4 regions of the Streptomyces sp. NPDC093586 genome follow, and region 3 is predicted to be linked to each of the others. Evidence: riboswitches for the same ligand, from Rfam matches in the RefSeq annotation. Region 3 holds a riboswitch; each other region holds the start of a gene.
The links. Region 3 has a riboswitch for cyclic di-AMP ahead of ACIRFH_RS34275 (M23 family metallopeptidase). Riboswitches for the same ligand answer to the same signal wherever they lie in the genome.
Positions count from the first base shown of each region.

Region 1: it holds a riboswitch for cyclic di-AMP, as region 3 does, so the genes downstream of both, ACIRFH_RS35985 (peptidoglycan DD-metalloendopeptidase family protein) here and ACIRFH_RS34275 (M23 family metallopeptidase) in region 3, are expected to answer to the same signal.
Region 2: it holds a riboswitch for cyclic di-AMP, as region 3 does, so the genes downstream of both, ACIRFH_RS03465 (transglycosylase SLT domain-containing protein) here and ACIRFH_RS34275 (M23 family metallopeptidase) in region 3, are expected to answer to the same signal.
Region 4: it holds a riboswitch for cyclic di-AMP, as region 3 does, so the genes downstream of both, ACIRFH_RS17085 (C40 family peptidase) here and ACIRFH_RS34275 (M23 family metallopeptidase) in region 3, are expected to answer to the same signal.

Region 1 is NZ_JBIWJA010000073.1:4,975-9,176, reverse strand. Features, by position in the region: gene ACIRFH_RS36005 (aspartate aminotransferase family protein) at 1-146, shown strand, start outside; gene ACIRFH_RS36000 (helix-turn-helix domain-containing protein) at 221-868, shown strand; gene ACIRFH_RS35995 (DUF6126 family protein) at 865-984, shown strand; gene ACIRFH_RS35990 (tyrosine-protein phosphatase) at 1,012-1,809, opposite strand; cyclic di-AMP (ydaO/yuaA leader) riboswitch at 2,249-2,407, shown strand; gene ACIRFH_RS35985 (peptidoglycan DD-metalloendopeptidase family protein) at 2,412-3,353, shown strand; gene ACIRFH_RS35980 (SGNH/GDSL hydrolase family protein) at 3,579-4,202, shown strand, end outside.
Region 2 is NZ_JBIWJA010000002.1:270,472-274,673, forward strand. Features, by position in the region: gene ACIRFH_RS03455 (outer membrane lipoprotein carrier protein LolA) at 1-13, opposite strand, end outside; gene ACIRFH_RS03460 (polyprenyl synthetase family protein) at 309-1,319, opposite strand; cyclic di-AMP (ydaO/yuaA leader) riboswitch at 2,088-2,256, shown strand; gene ACIRFH_RS03465 (transglycosylase SLT domain-containing protein) at 2,262-2,750, shown strand; gene ACIRFH_RS03470 (HAD family hydrolase) at 2,812-3,621, opposite strand; gene ACIRFH_RS03475 (GNAT family N-acetyltransferase) at 3,835-4,202, shown strand, end outside.
Region 3 is NZ_JBIWJA010000057.1:16,606-20,807, reverse strand. Features, by position in the region: tRNA gene ACIRFH_RS34285 (tRNA-Met) at 1-19, shown strand, start outside; gene ACIRFH_RS34280 (PP2C family protein-serine/threonine phosphatase) at 183-1,382, shown strand; cyclic di-AMP (ydaO/yuaA leader) riboswitch at 1,644-1,800, shown strand; gene ACIRFH_RS34275 (M23 family metallopeptidase) at 1,812-2,846, shown strand; gene ACIRFH_RS34270 (aldo/keto reductase) at 2,924-3,868, shown strand; gene ACIRFH_RS34265 (PrsW family intramembrane metalloprotease) at 3,924-4,202, opposite strand, start outside.
Region 4 is NZ_JBIWJA010000014.1:93,526-97,727, reverse strand. Features, by position in the region: gene ACIRFH_RS17100 (helix-turn-helix domain-containing protein) at 1-757, opposite strand, end outside; gene ACIRFH_RS17095 (ATP-binding protein) at 971-1,474, shown strand; gene ACIRFH_RS17090 (DUF6328 family protein) at 1,595-1,945, opposite strand; gene ACIRFH_RS17085 (C40 family peptidase) at 2,006-2,479, opposite strand; cyclic di-AMP (ydaO/yuaA leader) riboswitch at 2,483-2,703, opposite strand; gene ACIRFH_RS17080 (urease subunit gamma) at 3,300-3,602, shown strand; gene ACIRFH_RS17075 (urease subunit beta) at 3,621-3,932, shown strand; gene ACIRFH_RS17070 (urease subunit alpha) at 3,925-4,202, shown strand, end outside.

The DNA.
Region 1 (4,202 bases), on a different contig from region 3:
TGATCCCGCCGCTGATCATCGACGCGTCGGACGCGGACCGGTTCGTCGACGCCTTCACCGAGGTGATGGAGGACGCCCACAACGGTGGCGGTCTGATGTGGGACTTCGGAAAGACACTGGTCAGGCAGGCGGTGGCGAACCGCTGACCGGAGGACATCCACCGCTTTGCCTGTGAGGCAAAAAAATTGCCCCACAGGCAAAGCTCGGGCTGAATGGAGGTATGTCCTCCTCCGCGAACCATCAGTCGGACGGGCCGCCGGACGCCGTGTCCTCCGTGGTGGCGCCGCAGCTGCGCGCCCTGCGCCGCCGCGCGGCCCTCACCCTGGAGGCGGCGGCCCGCGCCGCCGGGCTGTCGCCCGCCCACCTCTCCCGCCTGGAGACCGGGCAGCGCCAGCCCTCGTTGCCGATGCTGCTCTCGCTCGCGCGTGTTTATGGTACGACCGTCTCGGAACTGCTCGGCGAGAAGGCCGCGGAACGGGACGCCGTCGTGCGGGCCGGGGGCATGGAGCCGACCGCCGCGGGCGGCTGGACGTACTGGCAGGCCGGCGGTTCCGGCCGCGGGATGCAGGCCCTGCGCGTCCGCGTGCCGCACGGCTCGCAGGGCGACATCGTGCGCGTACACCCCGGCGAGGAGTGGCTCTACGTCCTGCGGGGGCGGCTGCGGCTGCGCCTCGGGGACGCCGTGCACCTGCTCGCCCCGGGCGACAGTGCCCACTTCGACTCCCTGACCCCGCACCGGATCGCGGCCCAGGACGTCGACGGGCTCGAGCTGCTCTTCGTCCACACCCTGCTGCAGAGCCCGACGACGGCGCTGTGCCTGGGGCCCGTCACCACACCGACCCGCCACACCCCCGGAGAGATGCCATGAGTGCCATCCAGGACAAGCTCCCGCGCGCCCTGTGGGTGCGACTTCTCATCTACATCGCCCTCGGGCACGTCTTCGGCGGCTTCCTCTACCTGCTCTTCGAGGTGGGAGCCGGATAGCGCCGCCCGGGAACGCGGGCGGGCGGCTCAGTCCAGCAGCCGCTCGCGCAGCCGTTCCCTGGTCCGCGGGGTGATGCCGAGTCCCTTCTCCAGGTAGGCGTCGACCCCGCCCCAGGTCTCCTCGACGGTCTCGAAGGCCGCGGCCAGGTACTCGGCGCGCGCGTCGAACAGGGGGCTGAGCAGCTCCATGACCTCGGGGGAGTAGGCCGAGGCGGCCGTGCTGCTGCGACGCACCTTGTAGCGGCGGTGCGTCGCGTTCGACTTCAGGTAGTCCTCCAGGATGGCTTCGCGCCGCACACCCAGGGCGAGCAGGGTGACCGCGATCGACAGGCCCGCGCGGTCCTTGCCGGCCGCGCAGTGCATCAGTGCGGGGACGCTGTCCTCGGCGAGCGCGTGCAGCACCCGGGAGTGCTCCGCCGTGCGCTCCTTGATGATCGTGCGGTAGGAGGCGATCATCCGGTTCGCGCCCCGGTCGTCCGCCAGGATCTCGCGCAGCTGGTCGAGGTCGCCGTCGCGGACCATCTTCCAGAACTCGGCACCGTCGGCCGGATCGCTCAGCGGCAGGTTCACATGGCGCACGCCCGGCAGTTCGACGTCCGGACCCTCGAGCTTCTGGTCGGCGGCGTTGCGGAAGTCGAAGATCGTGTGCAGTCCCAGCGAGGCGAGGAACGCGGCGTCCTCCTCGGTGGCGTGCGCGAGGTGGCCGCTGCGGAACAGCACTCCATGGCGCACGCTCCGCCCGTCCACGGTCGGCAGTCCGCCCACGTCCCGGAAGTTGCGCACGCCGGCCAGCTCGGGTTCGGTCGACGGGACCTGCTGCGTCACGGGGGCTCCTCCCACTCCGCCCCGTCGGCGCTGCTCGCCGTCGGGCGCCCAGCCGACGATACGGCATCCCTTGCCTGCGGCAACGAGTCGCCCACAGGGAAGCCGATAGAGCCGAATATGGAGTATCTGGGCCTTCTGCACCAATTGCCCACTTCACACCAACTCGCTGGGAAATAAGGGTAACTGGCGCAACCCTCGTGAGCAGCGTCATAGAGGTGACCGAGCGTTGCCCGTCATGCTCACGTAATTCATGCGCTTTTCAAGGCCGTTTACGGAGAGGGACGCTCACGGAATCGACGGAGTGTGACCGCTCATTCCCGTGAAGGATCAAGCGGAACACCGGTCCGGGGAGCCTCTCGCTTGTCCGTGCGCCTCGTGGTCCCTTACGTTCACCACCGATCCGGACGGACGCCTAATCCTGCCGCCGACCGGAGCCCGCACTCATCCACCACCCGTACACGGCAGGAGCGGGGGACCCACAGGTAAGACCGCCTGTTCCGGTTCCCGGAACAGGCTCGGGGTTAAGCCGCGCCATGACGCGGCCGGACATCTCCAGTCCGCACCCGACAGCTCACCTCGCAGGCGCCGGAGAGGAATTCGCCATGCCCGCGAAGGGTAAGCACCGCCGCACCAAGGCCCAGCGCATCACCCGCACCATCGCCATAGCCGGAACCGGTGGCGCCGCGCTCGCGCTCCCGCTGATGGGTGCCGCCGCCCAGGCCGCCCCCGCGCACTCCGCCGCCGGACAGTCCGTCACGGCCGGCGCGCAGAAGTCGGCCGACAAGGGCTCGGCCTCGCACACCTACGTCGTGAAGAGCGGCGACCATCTCTCGAAGATCGCCGACGAGCAGCACGTCGACGGCGGCTGGAAGAAGCTGTACGCGGACAACCGCGAGGCCATCGGCTCCGACCCGTCGCTCATCCACCCGGGTCTCAAGCTGTCGATCGGCCAGAAGGCCGCGGCCGGCACCACCGCGCCCCCGTCACCCTCGCAGAAGACCGCCGAGAAGCCGGCCGAGGCCGAGAAGTCCTCCGCGCGGACCGCCGAGAAGGCGTCGGACGCCGCGGAGACCACCTCGTCGAAGCCCGCCGCGCCGACGTCCTCGAACACGAACACCCGGTCCGCCGGCACCACCAGCGGCTACACCGCCCCCGTGGCCGGCGCCGGCGTCGGTACCCCGTACCACCAGTCCGGCAGCATGTGGTCCAGCGGCTACCACACCGGCACCGACTTCGTCGTCCCGACCGGCACCTCCCTGAAGGCCGTCGGCGCGGGCACGGTCGTCTCCGCCGGCTGGGGCGGCGCGTACGGCAACCAGGTCGTCATCAAGCTCACCGACGGCCACTACGCCCAGTACGCCCACCTGTCCTCGATCTCCGTCTCCGCCGGCCAGTCCGTGACCGCCGGCCAGCAGATCGGTCTCTCCGGTGCCACCGGCAACGTGACCGGACCGCACCTGCACTTCGAGATCCGCACCACGCCGAACTACGGCTCCGACGTGGACCCGATCGCCTACCTGCGCTCGCACGGCGTCTCCGTCTGACGACGGTTTCCGCGCAGACCCCGCGCCGCCGAAGGCCGGACCCCGATCCCCGGGTCCGGCCTTCGGCGCGTCCGCCACCGGGCTTCGCTTATTCCTGAATTGGCAAACACTTTAGGAGTGGCTTATCTCACCGCCCGTCAACCCCTTCCTACGGTCGCGTAGGTCACATTCCAAGGTGAATCATGGGTCGATGTGGCAGACGATTCGAAGAGTGACAGCAGAGCAGTGATCGGGTCGTACGTGGCGGTGGGGGACAGCTTCACCGAGGGCGTCGGCGACCCCGGCCCCGACGGAGCGTTCGTCGGCTGGGCCGACCGGTTCGCCGTCCTGCTCGCCGACCGGCGCCCCGAGGGCGACTTCACGTACACGAACCTCGCCGTACGCGGCAGGCTGCTCGACCAGATAGTGGCGGAACAGGTCCCCCGGGCGATCGAACTCGCGCCGGACCTGGTCTCGTTCTGCGCCGGCGGCAACGACATCATCCGGCCCGGCACCGACCCCGACGAGGTGGCCGAACGGTTCGAGCGGGCGGTGGCCGCGCTGACCGCCGCGGCCGGCACGGTCATGGTGACCACGGGCTTCGACACCCGCGGAGTGCCCGTCCTCAAGCATCTGCGCGGCAAGATCGCCACCTACAACGGACACGTGCGGGCCATCGCCGACCGTTACGGCTGCCCGGTGCTCGACCTGTGGTCGCTGCGCAGCATCCAGGACCGCAGGGCCTGGGACGCCGACCGGCTGCACCTGTCGGCCGAGGGCCACACCCGCGTGGCGCTGCGCGCCGGCCAGGTCCTCGGCCTGCGCATCCCCGCCGACCCGGACCAGCCCTGGCCGCCCCTGCCGCCGCGC
Region 2 (4,202 bases), on a different contig from region 3:
CGATCGGTGCCATGTGTGCCCTACCTCCGTCGTCGGCGGCGGCTGTCTCGCGACCTCGCACGTGTTCACCCGTGAGCCGCCATTCTCACCCGAATCGGTGAGGAGTGGTGTTTTTCCGTGTGACCATCTGACCAAATCGGCCACGAGGAAGCGTCAGACCGCGGGCTCAACTCCGCGTACTCCTGCGGGATGACACGGAAGGGCGGATCCTCCACCGACCGGTGGGGGCGTCCCCGACCGGTGGGGGCGTCCCCGACCGGTGGGGGCGGGGCGCGTCGCGCCGGGAGAGCGCGGTGGCGGCCGGGAGGTCAGCCGGCTCGGTGCACCACCGCGTCGCACAGCTCGATCAGCGCGGCCTTCGCGTCGCACTCCCGCAGCGGGGCCAGCGCCGACCGGGCGTCCTTCGCGTACCGGACGGTGTCCCGCCGCGCCTGTTCGAGCGCGGGGTGGGCGCGCAGCAGGCGCAGGGCCTCGGCATGCCGCGCGTCGTCGCTCAGGTCGGAGTCCAGCAGCTCGCACAGGGCGATGTCCTCGGCGAGCCCCAGCCGGGCCGCCCGTTCGCGCAGCCGCAGCACCGGGAGGGTCGGGATGCCCTCGCGCAGGTCCGTGCCGGGCGTCTTGCCCGACTCGTGGGAGTCGGAGGCGATGTCCAGGACGTCGTCCGCGAGCTGGAAGGCGACGCCGAGCCGCTCGCCGTACTGGGTCAGCACGTCGACGACCGTGTCGTCGGCGCCGGACATCATCGCGCCGAACCGGCAGGAGACCGCCACCAGCGATCCCGTCTTGCCGCCCAGCACGTCCAGGTAGTGGTCGACCGGGTCCCGTCCGTCCTGGGGCCCCGCCGTCTCCAGGATCTGGCCGGTGACGAGCCGCTCGAACGCGAGGGCCTGCACCCGGACCGCCTCGGGCCCGAGGTCGGCGAGGATCTGGGAGGCGCGGGCGAACAGGAAGTCGCCGGTGAGGACCGCGACCGAGTTGCCCCAGCGGGTGTTGGCGCTGGGCACGCCGCGGCGCACGGCGGCCTCGTCCATCACGTCGTCGTGGTAGAGCGTGGCGAGGTGGGTCAGCTCCACGACCACGGCCGAGGGCACGATGCCGGGCGCGTAGGGGTCGCCGAACCGGGAGGCGAGCATCACCAGCAGCGGCCGGAACCGCTTGCCGCCGGCCCGCACCAGGTGCTGGGCGGCCTCCGTGATGAAGGGCACCTCACTCTTGGTTGCCTCAAGCAACCCTTCCTCGACGGCCGCCAGTCCGGTCTGGACATCGGCTTCCAGTGCCTGGTCCCGCACGCTCAGCCCGAACGGCCCGACGACGGTCACGAGGGGTCTCCTGTCTGCTGGTGTCTACTGGCGATTACCTGGTTTGTCGATAGGTCGCTGCCACCACTCGAGTCAGCGTATCCGGTCACGTTTCGATCACCGCTAGCGCCCACCGTTACAGGCCGGTCGGTATCGGATCATGCACGGTATGTTTTTGATCAAGTGATATGAGCAGATATCGGCCGACATCGCCGGAGAGGCGCGGCGCGGAGCACGGCACACCGGAAGCCACCACCGAAGATCCCACCACCCCTCCCGACGGACCGCACCCCGAGAGCGTCACCCGTTCGCCACCCGCACCCGCGACCCCGGACGGATGCCCGCACACCCCGGACGGATGCCCGCGCGACACGAGGAAACACCGGGGCGCCCCGCCGACGGAGGGGCGTACCCCCGCTGCCGCGCGCGTCCGGCCGGGCACCCGGTCGGCCCCCCAGCCACCCCCCGGTCGGGCCCCCGCACCGAAGCGACCCCCACCAGGGGGCGATTGACCACCAGTTGACTCTAATGCCCGATTTGCCGCTCTTGTTGAGGCCAGTGAGTTGGCTCACGCCACCGCGCCCGCCCGCACCCCCGCCGCGAACCCCCTCACCCCTTTGCCCCGTAGGCGAGTTGAGCCTTGGCAGTAGCAAAGGATCAAGCACCCCAAATGCCTCAGATCAAGGTCAACAGGCACGTCGGGTGATTCCTGCACTTGTTCCGGACATGTGCTCTCGCATACGTTCCCGGCCTGTCAGGCGGACGCCGAATCCTGCCACCGCCCCGACACACAGTCATCCACCGACACACTCGCAGGCAGGAGCGGGGGACCCAAGGTAAGTCGCCGCGCCGGACACCACCGGAGCGGCTCGGGGTGAAGCCGTGCCCGTCAGGGCGCGGCCGGGCACCTCCCCGCCCGAACCCGACAGCTCACCTCGCAGGCGTATGGAGAGGGACACACACATGCCTGCCAACGGTCAGAACCGTCACGCCCGAACCGGCCGCCTCGCCCGCAAGCTCGCCGTCGCCGGCACCGGCGTCGCCGTGCTCGCCCTGCCGCTCGTCGGCGCCGCCACCGCGTCCGCCGCCACCCCGGCCACCACGGCCGCCGCCGCCACGGCGACGGTGTACCCGAACAACCTCGACGGCTGGATCCGCGAGTCGCTGGACATCATGGCGCAGCACGGGATCCCCGGGACCTACGACGGCATCCACCGCAACGTCATGCGGGAGTCGTCCGGCAACCCGTTCGCCATCAACAACTGGGACGTCAACGCCGTCAACGGCACCCCGTCCAAGGGCCTGCTCCAGGTGATCGACCCGACCTTCCGGGCGTACCACGTCGCCGGCACCTCCTGGGACTCGTACGACCCGGTCGCCAACATCACCGCCGCCTGCAACTACGCGGCCCACCGGTACGGCTCCATCGACAACGTCTTCAGCGCGTACTGAGCCGCCCGCGCACCGCGACACAACCGGACGAACCGAGCCGTACCGATACGCACCCGGTGCGTCAGGAGGCTCCGAAGATCCGCTCGAGGACGACGGCCACGCCGTCGTCCTCGTTCGTCGTGGTGACCTCGTCCGCGACCGCCTTGAGTTCGGGGTGGGCGCCCGCCATGGCGACCCCGCGGGCCGCCCAGTGGAACATGGGGATGTCGTTGGGCATGTCCCCGAAGGCGATCGTCCGCCGCCGGCTCAGCCCCAGACGCTCGGCGGCGAGCGCCAGACCGGTCGCCTTGGTCACCCCGCACGGCTGGAGCTCCACCGTCCCCGGCCCCGACATCGTGACCGTCGCGAGGGAACCCACCACCGCGCGCGCCGTCGCCGCCAACTCGTCGTCGGACAGGTCGGGGTGGCGCAGCAGCACCTTGCTGATCGGCGCGCTCCACAGCTCGTCGCGCCGCTCGACCCGCACCGCGGGCAGGGTCGGGTGGGGCATCAGATAGCCCGGTTCGATGAGCGTCAGCCCGTCGACGCCGTCCTGGTCGACCGCGGCGTACACCTCCCCCACCTCGGCCTCGATCTTGCCGAGCGCGGTCTCCGCCAGCTCCCGGTCCAGGGTGACCGACCACAGCATCCGGTGCGCGTCGGCGTCGTACACCTGCGCGCCCTGCCCGCACACCGCGAGCCCCGTGCAGCCGAGGCCGTCGAGCAGGGAGCGCACCCTCGGTGCCGGGCGCCCCGTCACCACCAGGTGCCGCGCCCCCGCCCGGGCCACCCGCGCCAGCGCGGCCAGCGACCGGTCGGAGACGGTGTCGTCGCCGCGCAGCAGCGTTCCGTCGAGGTCGGTGGCGACGAGGGCATATGCGGTGCGGTCCATGATCAGAGAATACGGACACCGCACCTGCCCGACCCACCCACGACCGGTTGCGCACGAGGACGTTCGCAGGTGTCCGAAACCTGACGCAACACCGTCTGAAGGCGGTTAAAGGCCTGTGCACCAGTTGGCAACAACATGCTCTGCCTTCTACCCTCCGGGCGGCCCCGGGGGTACCTTCCTGTTGTCCAGGGGGGACTTGATCGGGGGGTCGGGTTGAGCAGCGGACGTGTACGCGTGCTGAGGCCGGAGGAGCTGGGCGAGGGGGAACGGGAGCGCTGGCGCGAGCTGCGCGCCGGGGCGACGGCGCCCCGCAATCCCTTCATGGAGCCGGAGTTCACCGACGTCGTGGGCCGGGTACGGCCCGGGGCGCGGGTGGCGGTGCTGTACGAGGGCGGTGAGGCCGCCGGTTTCCTGCCGCACGAGCGCGGGCCGCTGGGCCAGGGCCGGGCGATCGGGCTCGGGGTCTCGGACTGCCAGGGCGCGGTGCTGCGGCCGGGCCTCCTCCCGGACACCCGCCGACTGCTGCGGGCCTGCTCCCTGTCGAGCCTCGCCTTCGACAACCTGGAGGCCGAGCAGGGCCT
Region 3 (4,202 bases):
TCAAATCCTGTCCCCGCTACTCAAGGCCGAAGGCCGGAATCCTCAAGGATTCCGGCCTTCGGTGCGTCCGCGCGTCCGTCACCCGACCGGCCTCCACGGCTCGCCCCCCGTCCGTCCTCCGGGAAACCTGGAGAGCGGGACGGCAAGCGGCGTGGACGTACAGGGGCGGCGGGAGACGAGTGGTGCGGCCAGGTGACGTGGACGACGAGGCACCGTATGCCAGGGCCGGTGGCCGGCTGCCCGGTGACCCCGTGCCCGACCCCGGCCTCGGCACCGACCCGGTGCCCGTCCCGTCCGCCGGGCGGGAGCTGCGGCGGACCCCGTACGGCCGGCCCTTCGTGCGCCTGCTCCCCGTCCTGCTGATCGTCGTGGCCATCCTGTACGACGTCTTCACTCCCCGGTACTTCACCGCCGGACCCCTGTACACGGCCGCGCCCCTGGTCGCGGCGCCCGTCTACTCGCGGCGCGGCACGGTGCTCACCGGTCTCGCCGTGGTCGCCACCGTCATCGGGCTCCAACTGAGCAAGGGCGTCGCCCACTACGTGGACTCGCTCACCGAACTGATCACCATCGCGACGGTCGCCGCCCTCGCCGTCTTCGTGAACGCCTTCGTCCGCCGCACCGACGCGCGCCTCGCCTCCGCCCGCGAGATCGCCGAGGCCGCCCAGCGGGCCGTCCTGCCCGAGCCCGCCGAGCGGATCGGCGGCTTCGAGATCGCCGCCCGCTACGAGGCGGCGCAGGCCGACGCCTTCATCGGCGGTGACCTGTACGCGGTGCAGGACAGCGCCCACGGCGTGCGGATCATCGTCGGTGACGTGCGTGGCAAGGGCATGGGCGCGGTGGCCGCCGTCGCCGTGGTGATCGGCGCCTTCCGTGAGGCCGCCGAGCAGGAGGCGACGCTGGAGGCGGTCGCGCAGCGGCTGGAGCGGGCGCTGGCGCGCGAGGGCACCCGGCGCGACGGGCTGGACGCCTTCGAGGGGTTCACCACCGCCGTCCTCGCCGAACTCCCGCACGGCGCCGGGATCGTCCGCATCGTCAACCGCGGCCACCCGCCGCCCCTGCTGCTGCACGCCGACGGCACCGTGCGTCCGGTACAGGCCAGGGAGTTCGCGCTGCCGCTCGGGATGGGGGAGCTGGGCGTGTGGCCCGACCGGGCGGAGGAGGCCGGCTTCTCCGGCGGTGCCACGCTGCTGCTGTACACCGACGGGCTGTCCGAGGCACGCGACGCCCACGGCCGGTTCTACGATCCCGCGGCGCGGCTGGCCGGCCGCGCCTTCCGGCGCCCGGCCGAACTGCTCGACGCCCTCGCCGACGAGGTGCGCCGGCACTCCGGGGGCGGCATGACGGACGACATGGCGCTGCTCGCCGTACGCCGGCGCTGAGCGGTGCGGCGGCCCTGACCGGTGACACGGGTGGTGACGACGCGACCGCCCTCCGCATAACAACTGACACAACGTCAGAAACGGGTGGTGGAGAACGGTTGCCTGAGGGGCGGTCAAGTCGCCCCGCTTTCGCCCCTCATGAGGGGTACGTCCCGTCCGAAATTCTTAATGATCAATCGGGGCGGCTTGGAATCAGCACCTCGCGTCTATTAACGTTCGATAACGCAGCGCGGTCGTCCCAGCCGTCACAGAAGGCGGCTCCGTGCGCACGCGCCGAATCCCGTGAGGGAACCGGGGAACCACCACCTTGGGGTGAATCGGGCGTATGCCGCCGTGGAGGCACGGCAGGTATACGCGCGTAGGAGACCTTCCTGCTCCGAACCCGTCAGCTAACCCGGTAGGCGGAAGGAAGGAAAGGAGTACGCCCACGTGGCGTCCAACCGGCCTGCCCCCGAGGCCCCGTTCGTGCCGATCACGCACGACACCGACCCCTTCGGCCCCGACGGCCACCGCGCCGAAGCGGGCCCCTGGGAGGAGTGGAACCCCACCGCGGAGTCCATCCGTCCCGTACGCGGCCGGCACCGCGTCGCCAAGCAGCGCGGCGGACTCGCCCGCAGCTCCACCGTCCTCGGCGTCGGCGTCATCGCGGCCGTCGGAGCGGGCGGCATGGCCAGCGCCCAGACCGGCAAGCCGCCGGTGCCGATCTCGATGCCCGACCTGCCGAACGTCGGCTCGCTGATCTCCGACGAGGCGGAACCGGAACCCCAGGGCTCCGCCACCCCGCTCAGCGGCATCGGCGCGACCACCACCGACACCGCCGAGGGCACCACCGACGCCGGTGAGGCCCTGCGGGCGCGCATCATGCAGCAGGCCGAGCAGCAGCAGGTCCAGGTCGAGACCAAGGCCGCCGCCGAGGCCGCCGCCGAGGCCGAGAAGGAAGCCGCCGAAGCCGCCGCGAAGGCGGCGAAGGAGGCCGAGGCCAAGGCCGCCGCCGCCAAGAAGAAGGCGGAGGAGGAGGCCGCGAAGAAGGCCGAGGCCGAGCGGCTCGCCGAGCTGGCCAAGCAGTTCACGCTGCCGACCTCCTCGTACACGATCACCTCCACCTTCGGCCAGGCCGGTTCCATGTGGTCCTCCGGCCACCACACCGGCCTCGACTTCGCCGCTCCCACGGGCACCCTCGTCAAGGCCGTCCACACCGGCACGATCACCGAGGCGGGCTGGGCCGGCTCCTACGGCTACCGCACGATCCTGACCCTGGACGACGGCACCGAGCTGTGGTTCTGCCACCAGTCGTCGATCAACGTCAGCGTCGGCCAGAAGGTCAGCACCGGTGACGTCATCGGCCGCGTCGGCGCCACCGGCAACGTCACCGGACCGCACCTCCACTTCGAGGTCCACGTCGGCGGTGCCGGGGGCGGGGTCGACCCGGCGGCGTGGCTGCAGGGCAAGGGCCTCACCCCCTGAGGACAGGGGCCGCCGGTTCGCGCGAATTGTGCGTCGCCCCGGAATGACCAGTTCCGGGGCGCTTGTTGTCACAGGACATGACTTCTCTGCGCAAGCTCGGCTCCTCCGGCCTCGAGGTCTTCCCGCTCGCCCTCGGCGGCAACGTCTTCGGCTGGACCGCCGACCAGGACACCTCCTTCGCCGTCCTCGACGCCTACACCGCCGCCGGCGGCAACTTCGTCGACACCGCCGACGTCTACTCCGCGTGGGCCGAGGGCAACAGCGGCGGCGAGTCCGAGACCCTCATCGGCAAGTGGCTCGCGGCGCGCGGCAACCGCGACGACGTCGTGATCGCCACCAAGGTCAGCCAGCACCCCGAGTACCCCGGCCTGTCCGCCGCCAACATCAAGGCCGCCGCCGACGCCTCCCTGCGGCGCCTGGGCACGGACCGCATCGACCTCTACTACACCCACTACGACAAGCCCGAGGTGCCGGTCGAGGAGATCATCGGCGCGCTCGACGACCTGGTGCGCGCGGGCAAGGTCCGGTACATCGCCGCCTCCAACATCACGGCCGAGCGGCTCTCGGCGTCCCTGGACTTCTCCGACCGCGAGGGCCTCGCCCGGTACGTGGCCCTGCAACCCCACTACAACCTGGTCTCGCGCGACACGTACGAGGGTGAGCTGCGGGACCTCGCCGAGCGGGCCGGTCTGGCCGCCGTTCCCTACTACGCCCTCGCGTCCGGCTTCCTCACGGGCAAGTACCGGCCCGGGGCGACCGTCGACAGCCCGCGGGCGGGCGGTGCCGCGAAGCACCTGGAGAGCGAGCGCGGACGGCGGGTGCTCACCGCCCTGGACGAGATCGCCGAGGCCCACGACGCGCCGGTCGCCACGGTGGCCCTGGCCTGGCTGGCGGCCCAGCCGACGGTGGCCGCGCCGATCGCGTCCGCGCGGACGGTCGAGCAGCTGCCGGCGCTGCTCGGGGTGGCCGACCTGGAGCTGACGGAGGCGGAGGTGCGGAGGCTGACGGAGGCGTCCGCCTGAGCCGTCCGCGTCGTCCGCCCGGTTGTCCACCCGAGGGGCCGCTTCCCCGCCGCCGCTACGACCGGTACGGGTTCTGGGCCGGGTACGCGGTGTAGGAGGTGTGGACGGGCATGGCGTACGGGGCCGGTGCGGTGTACCGGGCGGGTGCCGGTGCCGCGTGCGGCCCGTACGCCGGCCAGGGCGGTACGGCCACCGGGAGGGGCGGCGCCGTGGCCCGGGCCGCGTAGTCCAGCGCCGGCCGCGCCGCCTCCCGCCGGCGCCACAATTCGGTCAGCAACTCCCGCTCCCGTACGACGTAGTCGGCGCCCGCCCGGCCCCGGCGCCCCCGCTGCCG
Region 4 (4,202 bases), on a different contig from region 3:
CTTTCCGTTCGAGATGGTGGCTACTCGTCAAATGGTCGAGAACCACCACGTCGAGATCAGAAGTGCTCGGAAAGGAGAAAATAACGAAAGGACCGGTGACGCCGATGTGGGCTCCGGCGGTGAAGGGGAGCACCTGGAGCCGGACATGGGGCAGTCGCGCGGCCTCCACCAGCCGGGTCAGCTGCCGGGCCATCACCCCAGGCCCGCCCACCTGGCGGCGCAGCACCGCTTCGTCGAGGACCGCGTTCAGCCTGAGCGGCGGATCGGCCCGCAGCACGTCCTGCCGGGCCAGCCGGACCTCCACCAGCGTGTCCAGCCGCTCCTCCGACAGCCCGTCCACCGCTGCCCGCGTGACCGCGCGGGCGTACTCCGGGGTCTGCAGCAGCCCGGGCACGACGGTGGTCTCCAGGGTACGCATCGCGCTCGCCTGCGATTCCAGGCTGATGAAGTCCCGGTACGTCGGCGGCAGTACCCCGCGATAGGCGTGCCACCAGTGGTGCCGGCCGCTCGCGTCGTCGGAGCCCGCCAGTACCACCAGCAGTTCCCGCAGCTCCCGGTCGTCCACGCCGTAGGCGTCCAGCAGTAACCGCACGTCGGCCGGTTTCGCCCCGCTCGTCCCGGTCTCGATCCGGCTGACCTTCGACTGGTGCCAGCCCACCAGCCGGGCCGCCTCACCGCTGGTGATCCCCGCCGACGTGCGCAGGGCGCGCAGCTCCGCGCCCAGCTTTCGGCGACGTACCACCGGACCGTGCTGCATGGGCCACTCCTTTACTCCCATCGAGGCGCGCGCATACGGTCTGCCGTCGCAGAGTTCACCGCTTCGAGCGACAGATATATGCATATCTTGGTGGATCGCCGCTCTTCACCAGGTGGTGATGGCACTCTGGCGGCGAAGCACCAGTCCGGGACCGTACTCGAACCATCCGCTCCGTGTCTGACTGCGGTCCCGCGGGAAAGGGACGACGTCGCCATGGCAGACCATCTGGAAGCATCCGTCACTCTGCCGAGCGAACCCGCCTCGGTGGCCGTCGCGCGCACCTATGCGGTGGGCACCCTGGCGGAGTGGGGTCTGCCCGCGGACGCGGAGGTGTCCGAGACCGTCCGGCTCATCGTCTCCGAGCTGGCCACCAACGCGGTCCAGCACACGCTCGGGCAGTCGCCGACCTTCACGGTGGACCTCGTGCTCGACTGTGACGAACGGCTGTGCATCGGCGTCACGGACAGCCACCCGCGCTTCCCCAAGCGCCTGCCCGCCGCCGTGCAGCAGGACAACGGCCGGGGCATGGTGATCATCCGCTGGCTGACGGCGGAGTGCGGCGGCAGGCTGAGGGTGCGGCCCACGCGCGAGGGAGGCAAGACCGTCTCCATCGAACTGCCCTGGACGGTACCGGGCCCGTCGGCGCCCGCCGAGCCGGTCACGGTCGTGGAGCGTCCCCGGAGCGAGGCCGTGGGGCACCGGAAGCCTCAGCGGTGAGGCGTGGACGGCACCCGGCGCGCGGCGGACGGCGTGCGCCGGGCCGTGCGGCCCCGCGCCGCCCTCTCCCGGGCCCCGGCGGCCGGTTCCGCCACCGAGCGCCGTTCGGCGGCGCGGCGTTCACCGCTCACGTGGGTCCGCCGGGCCAGGCGGGGAGCAGCGACCACGGGCCGGGGCGGGCCAGCAGGGTCGGCGCACCGGCGGCACCGAGCCGGTGAACGCGAGCCCCGGCACCTCCGTGCCGGCCGTGGCGAGTCGCGAGGACACCCGCACGATGCGTTCCCCGGCGCCCCGCTGGAAGAGCGAACGGTGCAGCGCGGCAGGGGCCGTGAACAGCGTCGCGGCGGACACCACGAACGGCAGCGTGGTGACGCGGACGGCGCGCTCCAGCGGCGTCCGCGTCGCGTGCGGTGCCGCGGCGGTGGCCGGCCACCGCCGCGACGGGTGACCGCCGGGAACCGTGTCACGCACCGCGAGCACACGTCCGGGACGGTGACGGCGCGACAGGACGCCGTCACCGCCCCGGCCGGGTCACTTCACCCGGCCGTACCAGACGTTGCTCGTCCAGATCTTCTGCAGCCGCACCACGTCCCCGGTCTTCGGGGCGTGCCAGATCTTGCCCTTCCCGGCGTAGATGCCGACGTGGTACACACTCCGGCCCGAGTGGAAGAACACGAGGTCTCCGGCCCGACGGCTCTTGGCGGAGATGTGCCGGGTCTTGTTGTACTGCTGCGCGGCGGTCCGCGGCAGCTTCTTGCCGGCCTTCTTGAACGAGTACAGCGTCAGCCCGGAGCAGTCGAACCGGTACGGTCCGGTGGCGCCCCATGCGTAGGGCGCGCCCCTCTTGGAAGCCGCGATCTTGAGAGCCTTCGTCGCATGGGTCGCCGCCGCGGCCTCACCGGCGGCACCGGGGACCACGAGGGAGCCGCCCACGGCGGCGATGGTGAGGGCCGAAGCCGTACCGGCACGGGCCATCAGTGACGGGACACGATTGAGCGCAGTCATGCGCAACCCTTCGTCAGCCGCCTGTGAAGGATGACCTGTCGGATTCGGGCTGGCGAAGTTGCCCGGCCGCACGAGTGCGGCTTCACCCCAAGGGCTGCTCGGCCCGGCGTCTCTCGCGAAGACGTCCGTTCCGGCGACCCGTCGTGCTCGGGTCCTCCACTCCTGCCGATCCACTCCTGTCGACCGGTCGTCCGGGCGGCGGCAGGACTCGGCGTCCGCCCGGACCGCCCCGCCGCTGCGGCGGGGGCTTGTCGTCAGTCACGGATCTTGTCTCATCAAAGTCGGAAAATCCCAACGGAACCGGGTTGTTGTGTGGTTACTCACCCCTCGGCCGTTCGGGTGGACATGTCGGCGTTCGATTCTCCGTCGACTGTCGTGGCGAGCCCGGGACCAGCGGCGGAATGACATATTCCGCCATCCGGGTGCGCGGAACGCGCAAGCTCGCAGGGCCGGAAACCGGTGGTGTTCCTACGCCGAAAGGGGGTACGTCATTTGGCCGGTTTTGACCCGGGGGTGGCGATGGGTGTGCCGGGCGCGGCTCTCGGCTGCCCGGAGGGGCCGCGATGTCCGGTGGTGTGCGTGCGCGCGGAAGTCCATCGGCCGACACCGGTAATCGGCCGGTCAAGCCGGTCATCAGTCAGTCAAAACCGTGTGACGTGACAGAAACACTCCAGCCGTACTCTGCACCCCGATCCACCTGCGGTTTCTTGAAATCCGACGGGGCGTTCAGGCCCCTATGTGTGTGTTACATCTAGAGCCGCCGCGGCGGACGCGGCAGCCGGATCGTCCGGACCCGGCGTGATGTCCTGTGAGGTGGTACGTGCAACTGACCCCGCACGAGCAGGAGAGACTGCTCATACACGTGGCCGCGGACGTGGCCGAGAAGCGTCGCGCACGAGGCGTGAAGCTCAACCACCCCGAGGTCGTCGCGCTGATCACCTCGCACATCCTCGAAGGCGCCCGCGACGGCCGTACGGTCGGCGAGCTCATGGCGTCCGGCCGCAAGCTGATCCAGCGTCACGAGGTCATGGAGGGCGTCCCCGAGATGATCCACGACGTGCAGGTCGAGGCCACCTTCCCCGACGGCACCAAGCTCGTCACCGTCCACGAACCGATCGTCTGACGGGAACGAACGACAACCATGATTCCCGGAGAGATCGTCTTCGCCGACGAGCCCGTCGCCTTCAACGAGGGCCGCGCGGGCATCCGCCTGACCGTGCTCAACACCGCCGACCGGCCCGTCCAGGTCGGCTCCCACTACCACTTCGCCGAGGCCAACCCCGGTCTCGACTTCGACCGCGCCGCGGCGCACGGCAGGCGGCTGAACATCGCCGCCGGCACCGCCGTCCGGTTCGAGCCCGGCATCCCGGCCGACGTGGAGCTGATCCCCCTCGCGGGCGCCCGCGTCGTCGTGGGACTGCGTGGCGCGACCGGAGGTGCCCTCGATGCCTGAACTCTCCCGCGCCGCCTACGCCGACCTGTTCGGCCCGACCACCGGCGACCGCATCCGTCTGGCCGACACCGACCTCTTCGTCGAGATCGAGGAGGACCGCTCGGGCGGTCCCGGCCGCTCCGGCGACGAGGCGGTCTTCGGCGGCGGCAAGGTGCTGCGCGAGTCCATGGGCCAGTCGCGCGCCACCCGCGCCGAGGGCGCCCCCGACACCGTGATCACCGGTGCCGTGATCATCGATCACTGGGGCGTCGTCAAGGCCGACATCGGCAT